3 regions of the Micromonospora sp. NPDC023814 genome follow, and region 1 is predicted to be linked to each of the others. Evidence: riboswitches for the same ligand, from Rfam matches in the RefSeq annotation. Region 1 holds a riboswitch; each other region holds the start of a gene.
The links. A riboswitch is a leader RNA that binds a small molecule or an ion and turns the genes downstream of it on or off. The one in region 1 is predicted to bind cobalamin.
Positions count from the first base shown of each region.

Region 2: another riboswitch for cobalamin. It lies ahead of cobN (cobaltochelatase subunit CobN); the one in region 1 lies ahead of bluB (5,6-dimethylbenzimidazole synthase).
Region 3: another riboswitch for cobalamin. It lies ahead of AB0G14_RS15955 (ABC transporter substrate-binding protein); the one in region 1 lies ahead of bluB (5,6-dimethylbenzimidazole synthase).

Region 1 covers NZ_JBFAAF010000005.1:145,978-149,176, forward strand. The annotation lists partial or broken gene AB0G14_RS04320 (crotonase/enoyl-CoA hydratase family protein) at 1-315, opposite strand, end outside; gene AB0G14_RS04325 (EamA family transporter) at 358-1,275, opposite strand; cobalamin riboswitch at 1,487-1,687, shown strand; gene bluB (5,6-dimethylbenzimidazole synthase) at 1,724-2,353, shown strand; gene AB0G14_RS04335 (Rieske (2Fe-2S) protein) at 2,504-3,199, shown strand, end outside.
Region 2 covers NZ_JBFAAF010000046.1:34,913-38,111, reverse strand. The annotation lists gene cobN (cobaltochelatase subunit CobN) at 1-1,337, opposite strand, end outside; cobalamin riboswitch at 1,704-1,833, opposite strand; gene AB0G14_RS23030 (response regulator transcription factor) at 1,951-2,607, opposite strand; gene AB0G14_RS23025 (sensor histidine kinase) at 2,600-3,199, opposite strand, start outside.
Region 3 covers NZ_JBFAAF010000025.1:89,745-92,943, forward strand. The annotation lists gene AB0G14_RS15945 (ABC transporter ATP-binding protein) at 1-1,002, shown strand, start outside; gene AB0G14_RS15950 (ATP-binding cassette domain-containing protein) at 999-1,700, shown strand; cobalamin riboswitch at 1,784-1,967, shown strand; gene AB0G14_RS15955 (ABC transporter substrate-binding protein) at 1,996-3,003, shown strand; gene AB0G14_RS15960 (iron chelate uptake ABC transporter family permease subunit) at 3,009-3,199, shown strand, end outside.

The DNA of each region.
Region 1 (3,199 bases):
GCCGGCCACGGCGTGACCGGAGATCGCGGCGATCACCGGCTTGCCGAGCGTCATCCGGGTCGGGCCCATCGGGCCGTCCCCCTCCGGCTCGACCCGGTTGCCGCTCGGGGTGCCGATCGCCTTCAGGTCGGCCCCCGCGCAGAACGTGCCGCCGGCGCCCCAGAGCACAGCCACCGCCGCGTCGGGGTCGGCCTCGAAGGCGCGGAACGCGTCGGCCAGGGCCCGGGCCGTCGGCCCGTCGACCGCGTTGCGGGCCGCCGGGCGGTCCAGGATCACCGTGGTCACCGGCCCGTCGTGCTCGACGCGTACGCCCATCGGCACAGCATGCCCCGGTGGTGCCGGCGGCGCCAGGGGGCGTCAGCGCTCCTTCGCGGCGCGGGGACGGACCAGGGTCGCGCCCAGCGCGGCGCCGACCACGCACGCCACCCCGGCCGCCTGCGGCCAGGCCAACAGCTCGCCCAGCAGGACCAGCCCGACCAGCGCGCCGATCGCCGGCTCCAGGCTGAGCAGGATCGCGAAGACCCGGGCCGGCATCCGGCGCAGCGCGGCCAGTTCGGCCGAGTACGGCAGCACCGACGACAGCAGTGCCACCACGACGCCCAGCGCGAGGGTCCACGGGTCGAGCAGCGCCGTGCCGCTGCCGGCGACCCCGAACGGCAGTACGGCGAGCGCGGCGACGGCCATTCCCAGCGCGAGGCCCCGGCTGCCCGGCACGCGGGCGCTGACCGCCTTGCCGAGCAGTACGTACCCGGCCCAGCCGACCGCGATGGCGACGCACAGCAGCAGCCCCACCCGGTCCACCCCGGTCCCGCCGAGCCCGCTGATCAGCAGCACCCCGCCGCCCGCCAGGACCGCCCACGCCACGTCGGCGGGCCGGCGGCTGCCGGCGAGCGACACCAGCAGCGGCCCCGCGAAACCGATGGTGACCGCCACGCCGAGCGGCACCCGGTGCAGCGCCGCGTAGAAGGCGAGGTTCATCAGCGCCAGGGTGAGCCCGAACGCCCCGACCAGGCCGGCGGCGCGCCAGCCCAGCCGCAGCCCGGGCCGGGCCACGAGCAGCAGGATCAGCGCGGCGAAGCCGAGCCGCAGCGTGGTCGTACCGCCGGCGCTGGTGCTGCCGAAGAGCTGCTTGGCGACGGCCGCGCCGACCTGGGTGGAGAGCATGCCCAGCAGCATCAGCAGCGGTGGTGGCACGGCCCGGGGCCGGCCGAGGGCGACGGTCAGTCGGGCCGCCGGGTGGCCGGCCGGCAGCGGGCGGGAGGCGAGTGCGTACACCCGGACCACAGTGGTCGCGGACGGCGCGGCCCGCGACCGGATTTCCACGCCCGGCCGTCGGGTCCGGCGGGTCCGGCCGGCGGGCGGCGGGTCCGGGCGGAGGGCCGGCGCCTGGCAGGTCCGGGCGGGCGGCGGCGGGGCGGCGGGTCCGGGTGGCGCCGTCGTCTGGGCGGTCCTCGCGGTGGTGCTGGCCCGCGGCGCTAGCATGCCGGGCGGCACGATCATGTGAGGTGCCCCGCGCGAGCGGGGAGAATCGGGAAGCCGGTGCGAATCCGGCACGGGCCCGCCGCGGTGACCGGGGAGCCACCGTCCACGCGCGAGAGCGCAGCCACTGGCCCGCCCGGGCCGGGAAGGCGGACGGCCAGGCGTCGATCCGGGAGTCCGAAGACCGGCCTCGCGGTCAGGTGCCCACGCCCGGAGCGTGGGCCGAGCGCAGCGGGAGCCTGCCTTGGATCTCTACGACGTCATCCATCGCCGCCGGGACGTCCGCGGCCAGTTCACCGGGGCGCCGGTGCCCGACGAGACGCTGCACCGCGTCCTGACTGCGGCGCACGCCGCGCCGAGCGTCGGCTACTCCCAGCCCTGGGACTTCGTCCTCGTCCGCGACCCCGAGCTGCGGCGCCGGTTCCACGAGCACGTCCAGACCGAGCGGGACACCTTCGCCGCCACCCTGGCCGGGGAGGCGGTCGAGCGGTTCGCCCGCATCAAGATCGACGGGGTGCTGGAGTCCACCCTGTCCGTGGTGGTCACCTACGACCCGGCCCGCGGTGGCCCCGCCGTGCTCGGGCGGCACGCCATCGTCGACACCGGGCTCTACTCGGCCTGCCTCGCCATCCAGAACCTCTGGCTGGCCGCCACCGCCGAGGGGCTCGGCGTCGGATGGGTGTCGTTCTACCGGGAGCCCTGGCTGGCCGAGCTGCTCGGCATCCCCGACGGCGTACGGCCGGTGGCGTGGCTCTGCCTCGGGCCGGTCACCCACTTCGAGGCCGTGCCCGACCTGGTCCGACACGGCTGGCGGCAGAAGCGCCCGCTGGCCGAGGCGATCCACCACGACCGCTGGACGCCGCCGGACCGCTGACCTCACCACCGCGGAAGGGCGGGCCCCATCAGGCCGGGGCGCGCCCGGTTCCGGGCCGGCAGAAACCTCGTCACGCACCGCTGCGGATCCGTCACCGGATACCGGTTTGCGGTCGCTCCTGCCGGGAAGTCGGTACGGGTGCGAGCACTCATGACGAAGATCGAGCAGGCCTCCGCGCTGGACCGGATCGGCGACCGGTTGCAGCGGGCCGTCCAGGCCACCCTCCGCCCAAGGCGCGTCCGCGACCTGCTGCACGGCGTCTGGCTGGGGCACCCGCTGCACCCGGCGATGGTGCAGGTGCCGGTCGGCGCGTGGCTCAGCACGGCCGTGCTGGACCTGATGCAGGGGCAGCGCCGCGCCGCCACCACGCTGTGCGCGGTGGGCACCGTCAGCGCCCTGCCGGCTGCGGTCGCCGGGCTCAACGACTGGGCAGCCCTCGCCCGAGACCAGCGCCGGATCGGCCTGGTGCACGCCGCCTCCAACAGCATCGGCCTGGCGTTCTACGCCGGCTCCGTGGCCGCCCGGATGACCGGCCGGCACAACCTCGGCCGTACGCTCGGCTTCCTCGGGCTCAGCGCCGCGAGCATGGGGGCGTACATCGGCGGGCACCTGGCGTACAAGCAGGGCGCGCAGGTCAATCAGAGCATCTCCGAGCTGCACCGGATGAGCGACGGCTGGCATTCGATCGCGGACATGGCCGCCCTGCCGCAGCGAAAGCTGATCACCCGGGAGATCGACGACGTCTCGGTGATCCTCTACCGGCACGGCGACGAGGTCACGGTGATGCTGGAGCGCTGCCCGCACCAGAGCGGCCCGCTCGGCAAGGGCGAGGTGCAGGAGATCGAC
Region 2 (3,199 bases), on a different contig from region 1:
CCGTCGGTGTAGAGCCCGCCGGGCGGCTCCCCCCAGTGGGCGAGCATCCGCTCCCGCAGCTCCGCCGGCGCCTCGTCGAACCAGCGCCGGTACGTCGCCCCGGGCACCCGGGCCTCGGCGGCGGCGAGCTGTTCCGGGGTGAGCCACTCGACGTCGTGTCCCCCGGCGGCGATGAGGGCGTGGATGAGCGCGTCCCCGTCGTCGGGCACCGGGGCGTCGCCGAGGTGGTAGCCGGCCTCGGCGAGGGCGGCGAGCAGCCGGACCGCCGAGGCCGGGGTGTCCAGGCCGACGGCGTTGCCGACCCGGGAGTGCTTCGTCGGGTAGGAGCTGAGCACGACCGCGAGCCGCTTGTCGGCGTTGGGCACGTGCCGCAGCCGGGCGTGCCGCACGGCGATGCCGGCCACCCGGGCGGCCCGCTCCGGGTCGGCGACGTAGCTGGAGAGCCCGTCGGCGTCGATCCGCTTGAACGAGAACGGCACGGTGACGATCCGGCCGTCGAACTCGGGGATGGCCACCTGCATCGCGGCGTCCAGCGGGGACAGTCCGGCGTCGCTGCCGGCCCACTGCTCGCGGGTGCTGGTGAGGCAGAGCGCCTGGATCACCGGCACGTCGAGGGCGGCGAGCGCGCCCACGTCCCAGGCGTCCTCGTCGCCCCCGCCGGAGGCGTCGGCGGCGACCGTGCCGCCGGCGGCGAGCACGGTGACCAGCAGGGCGTCGCAGCGGCCGAAGAGCCCGAGCGGTCCCGCGCCGGCGGTGAGGCCGCGCAACGAGCCGCAGAAGATCGGCAGCGGGTTGCCGCCGGCCGCGTCGACGGCGTCGGCGAGGACGTCGACGAAGCCGGTGTTGCCGGCGAGGGCGTGCGCCCGGTAGAAGACGATCCCGACGGTCGGCCGGTCGGGCCACACGGGCCGGTCACCGTGGACGCCGTACGTCGGGGTCGGCGCGGGCGGGGCGAACCCCTCGCCGGTGAGCAGCACCGTGTCGGAGAGGAACCGGGCGAGCTGGGCGAGGTTCTCGGGGCCGCCCTCGACCAGGTAGGCCAGCGCCTGGGTGGCCACCCCGGCCGGGACGGTGGAGGCCGCCATCAGCTCCGCGTCCGGCAGGGCCTCGCCGCTGAGCACGACCGTGGGCACGCCGGAGGCCAGCACCGTGGCGAGCCCGTCCGGCCACGCCTGCCGGCCGCCGAGCAGGCGTACGACCGCGAGGTCCACGCCGTCGAGCAGCGCGGGCACGGCGTCGGCGGCGACCCGGGCGGGGTTGGCGAGGCGGTAGTCGGCGCCGCTGGCGCGGGCGGCGAGCAGGTCGGTGTCGGCGGTGGACAGCAGCAGGATGCGCACGGACGGCTCCGGAGAGTGACGCCCGGATCGACGCGAGGACGATCGGGCGGTACGAGGGGTGGGCGCGGTTCAGCGGGTACGGCGGGCCGGGAAGCGGCTCACCGGCGGGCCGGCGGGGTCGGGCGGCGCGGTGCGGGCGTCAGGGACGGGCGACGCGTCCGACCGCTGCGGGGCGGCCGGGGGCGGGCACACCACGGCCGGCCGGACGCGCGGCGCGGCGGCCGGACGGGGCTGCGGAAATGCGGCTGCTCGCCGGCGCGCTGTCGCGGCCGGGCACGATGCGACGATGATCGTCGATGGCGGAGACGCGGTGCGTCATCGGGTCCTCCTCGGGTGTCCACGCCCTGGGGTCGCTCCCGACGGCCGAAGTATCCTGGCTCCCGGATCGACGCTCACCCCCGGTCTTCCAACCGCGCACGCACGGCCGTGACTCACGAGGGGGGATCGCTCCCCGGTGACAGTGGCGGGACCGCGCCGGAATCGCACCGGCTTCCTTCACTGCCGTCAGGCCGCGAATGCTGCCACACCCCCGGTCCCCGGGTCAACGCGACGGGATCGGACGCCGACCCCGCCGGGCCGGCGCGGCGCGGCGCTCACGACGGTCGACCGCACCTCACCGGTCGGCGAGCCCCGACTCGTAGCCCGCGATCACCAGTTGCGCCCGGTCGCGGACGCCCAGCTTCGTCATCAACCGGCCGATGTGCGTCTTGACGGTGCCCCGGCTGAGGTGCAGGTGCTGCTCGATCTCGGTGTTGGACATCCCACGGGTGATCAACGTCAACACCTCCCGCTCCCGCGGGGTCACCCCGTCGAGCCGTCCCGGCACCCGTCGGGCCGCCGGCATCCGGGTGAACTCGGCGATGAGCCGACGGGTGACGCTGGGGGCCAGCAGCGCCTCACCCGCGGCGACCACCCTGATCGCGTCGAGCAGCCGTACGGGGGACGTGTCCTTGAGCAGGAAGCCGCTCGCCCCGGCCCGCAGCGCCCGGTACACGTAGTCGTCGAGGTCGAAGGTGGTGAGGACGAGCACCCGGGGCGCGTCCCGGCCGGCGGTGACCTGCTCGGTGGCGGTGATGCCGTCCAACTCGGGCATCCGGACGTCCATCAGCACCACCTCGGGCGAGTGCGTCCTCGCGAGTTCGACGGCCGCCCGCCCGGTGCCCGCCTCGGCCACCACGGTCATTCTCGGGGTGGCGTCAACCAGCAGCCGCAGGGTGCCGCGCAGCAGCACGTCGTCGTCGGCCAGGAGCACGCGTACGGGCTCACCCATCGTCCGACACCGCCGGGGTGAACGGCAGCCGGGCGCGCACGGCAAAGCCGCCGCCGGGCTCGACGCCGGCCTCCAGGGTGCCGCCGTGCATCACGGCCCGCTCGCGCATGCCCCGCAGCCCGTGGCCGGGCGGCCCGACGGCGCGCCCCGACCCCCCGTCGTCGACGACGGCGACGGCCAGCACCCCGGGCTCGACCGCCACGGCGAGCCGACAGCGGGTCGGGCCGGCATGGCGCAGCACGTTGGTGAGCGCCTCCTGCACGATGCGGTACGCCGAAGCCTGCACGGCCGCGGGCACCCGGGCCAGGTCGGTCGCCCGGTCGACGTCGACGGTGACACCGGCGGACCGGACGGCCTCGACCAGCCGGTCGAGTTCGGCGAAGCTCGGCGCGGTGTCGGCCGGGTCGCGCAGCGCGCCGAGCACGACCCGGATGTCGTCGAGCGCGCTCCGGCTGACCCGCTCGATCGCGCCCAGGGCGGCCCGGCCCTGCTCGGGATGGCTGTCCGCCAGGTGATTGGCGACGGCCGCCTTCATGGCGATCAGGCTGAGGCTGTGCCCGACCACGTCGTGGATGTCCCGGGCGATGCGCAA
Region 3 (3,199 bases), on a different contig from region 1:
CCCGGCCCGGCCGGCACCGCCACCACCGCCGCCGGTCCTCGTCGCGCCCTGCTGGAGGTCGACGGGCTGACCGTCCGCTTCCAGCTCCGCGACGCCGTGGTGCGGGCCGTCACCGACCTGCGCCTGACCGTCCACCCCGGCGAACTGGTGGCCGTGGTGGGGGAGTCCGGCTGCGGCAAGTCCGTGCTCGCCCACGCCCTGCTCGGCCTGCTCCCCGGCAACGCCACCGTCTCGGGCCGCGCCCGGCTGCGCCCGCCCGGCGGGGACCAGGTCGACCTGATCGGCTGCACCGAGCGTCACCTCGCCCGCGCCGTACGCGGCCGCGCGGTCGGGCTGGTGCCGCAGAGCCCCGCCACCGCGCTGACTCCCGTACGCACCGGCCGGCGGCTGCTGGCGGAGACCCTGCGCGCCCACGGGCACGCCCGCCGCGACGCGCCCTCGGCGGCCGAGCGGGTCGCCGCCGACGTCGGGCTCGACCCCGCCGACCTCGACCGCTACCCCCACGAGCTGTCCGGCGGCATGGCGCAACGCCTGGCCACCGCACTCGCGCTCGCTCCCGACCCGCCGCTGCTGCTCGCCGACGAACCCACCACGGGCCTCGACCGGCCCCTGGTCGACCACACCCTCGACCTGCTGCGCCGCCGCTGCGACGCCGGCAACGCCGTCCTGCTCATCACCCACGACCTGGCCGCCGCCCGCCGCGTCGCCGACACCGTCGCCGTCATGTACGCCAGCCGGGTCGTCGAGCGCCGGCCCACCGAGGCGCTGTTCGCCGCGCCCGCCCACCCCTACACCGCCGGCCTGCTCGACGCCCTGCCCGAGCGCGCCTTCCGACCGGTCCCCGGCCACCCGCCGATGCTCACCGACCTGCCCGTCGGCTGCGCCTTCGCCCCGCGCTGCGACCGCGCCACCGACACCTGCCGCACCCCACCCACCCCGACGGCGGACGGCCCGGGCCATGTCGCCTGCCACCACCCACTGCCCGTCGGAGCGCCGGCATGACCACGACCGCACGTCGGAGCGCCGCGCCGGCCGCGACCGCGCTCGCCGCCCACCAGGTCACCGTCGCCTACGGTCGGCAGCGCGTCCTCGACCGCGTCGACCTGCACGTCGCCCCCGGCGAGACGGTCGGGCTGCACGGGCCCTCGGGCAGCGGCAAGTCCACCCTGGCCCGGGTGCTCGCCCTGCTGCACGCCCCGGACGCCGGGCACGTCACCCTCGACGGCCACCGGGTCGCCGGCGTCCGTCACCGGCTGCCGGCGGCCGTCCGTACCCGCGTCGCGATCCTGTTCCAGAGCCCACGCGCCGCCACCGACCCGCGGCTCAGCCTGGCGGACATCGTCGCCGAACCGCTCCGCGCCACCGGCGTACCGGCCGAGCAGGCCAGGGCCCGCGCGGCCGAGCTGGCCGACCTCGTCGGCCTCACCACGGACCTGCTCGCCCGCCGCCCGCACGCGGTCAGCGACGGGCAGCTGCAACGGGCCTGCCTCGCCCGGGCGCTCGTGCACCGGCCGGCCTACCTGCTCTGCGACGAGGCAACCGCCATGCTCGACGCCTCCACCCAGGCCCACCTCGCCGCCGTCATCACCGACTACCAGCGACAGCGCGGCGCCGGGGTCCTGCTGATCACCCACGACCCGGCCCTGATGGCCCGCTGGGCGACCCGGGTCGTCGACCTCCCGCCCCCGCCGGGGGCATGACCCGTCGCGCACCGAACCGTCCACAGTGGTGAAGAAGCCGCTCCATGGCATTCGTCACCGTGGCATTCGGGGTCGGGCGCAGGCTAGGGTGACGCTGCCGTGGTGTTCGGGAAGCCGGTGGAAGACCGGTGCGGCCCTCGCCACTGTGATCGGGAAGTCCGAGGCCCTCGTCGTCAGAGGTCACTGGGCGTGTCGCACGCCTGGGAAGGCCGGCCACGGACGCACCTCCCGTCAGCCAGGAGACCGGCCACGGCACTGCGATGACCCGTCCACGAGGTGCTGGAAGGCGGTCCCGATGCGCGTGCGCGCTGTGCGGTCCACCCTGTCCCGGCGCGTAGCCGCGCCCCTGTCCGTCCTCCTCGTCCTGCTCGGCGCCTGCGCCACGGACGACGACCCCGCCCCGGCATCCGGCGCGCCGGCCACCCTGACCAACTGCGGCACGCCGGTCACCGTCGCCGCCCCGCCCCAGCGGGCGGTCACCCTGAACCAGCCCGCCACCGAGATCATGCTGGCGCTCGGCCTGGCCGACCGCATGGCCGGCACGGCGTACCTGGACGACGCGATCCTGCCGGAGCACGCCGCCGCGTACGCATCGGTGCCGGTGCTGTCCGGAAAGTACCCGGCCAAGGAGAAACTCCTGGAGACGGCGCCGGACTTCGTCTACGCCTCGTTCCACAGCGCCTTCGGTGACGAGGGCGTCGGCGACCGGGCCGCCCTGGCGGGGCTCGGCATCGGCACCTACCTCTCACCCGCCGGGTGCCCGAAGCCGCACCGGCCGGGGAAGCTCACCGTCGAGGACGTGTTCGCCGAGATCCGGGACGTCGCGGCCGTCTTCGGGGTGCCGGCGCGGGCCGAGAGGCTCATCGCCGACCACCGCGCCCGGATCGCCGCCGCTGCCGCCAGATTCGACGGCACGCGGGACGTCTCCGTGCTCTGGTGGGACGCCCGCACCGACGCCCCGAGCGTGGGCGCCTGCTGCGGCAGCCCCAACATGATCATGTCGGCGGTCGGGGTCGGCAACGCCTTCGGCGACCTCGCCGGCGGCTGGGCCGACACCAGTTGGGAGAGCGCCGTCGCGCGCGACCCCGACGCGATCGTGCTGGTCGACGCGACCTGGGACCCGGCCGCCGCGAAGAAGGCGTTCCTGGCCCGGCACCCCACCCTCAAGGACCTGCCCGCAGTGGCCGGGCAGCGGTTCGTCGTCATCCCGTTCTCGTCCACCACCGCTGGGGTGCGGGCGGTGCTCGGCGTCGAGGCGCTCGCCGCGGGGATGGCGCAGCTTCCCGACGGAGCGGGCCGCTGACCGCCGTGGCGCGCCGTACCGCCGTGGCCCGCCGTCTCGCCGTGCGCGGTCGGGCCGGCGCGGACCCTGGCGCCACTGCCTCCGGGGCCCGGCGCGGCCGGCCCATCCGTCCCGTCGGCACGGTCGCCCTGCTGGTCACGTTGCTGGCGGGTCTGGTCGTGTCGATCGGGGCGGCCGTCACCGTCGGGCCGGCCGA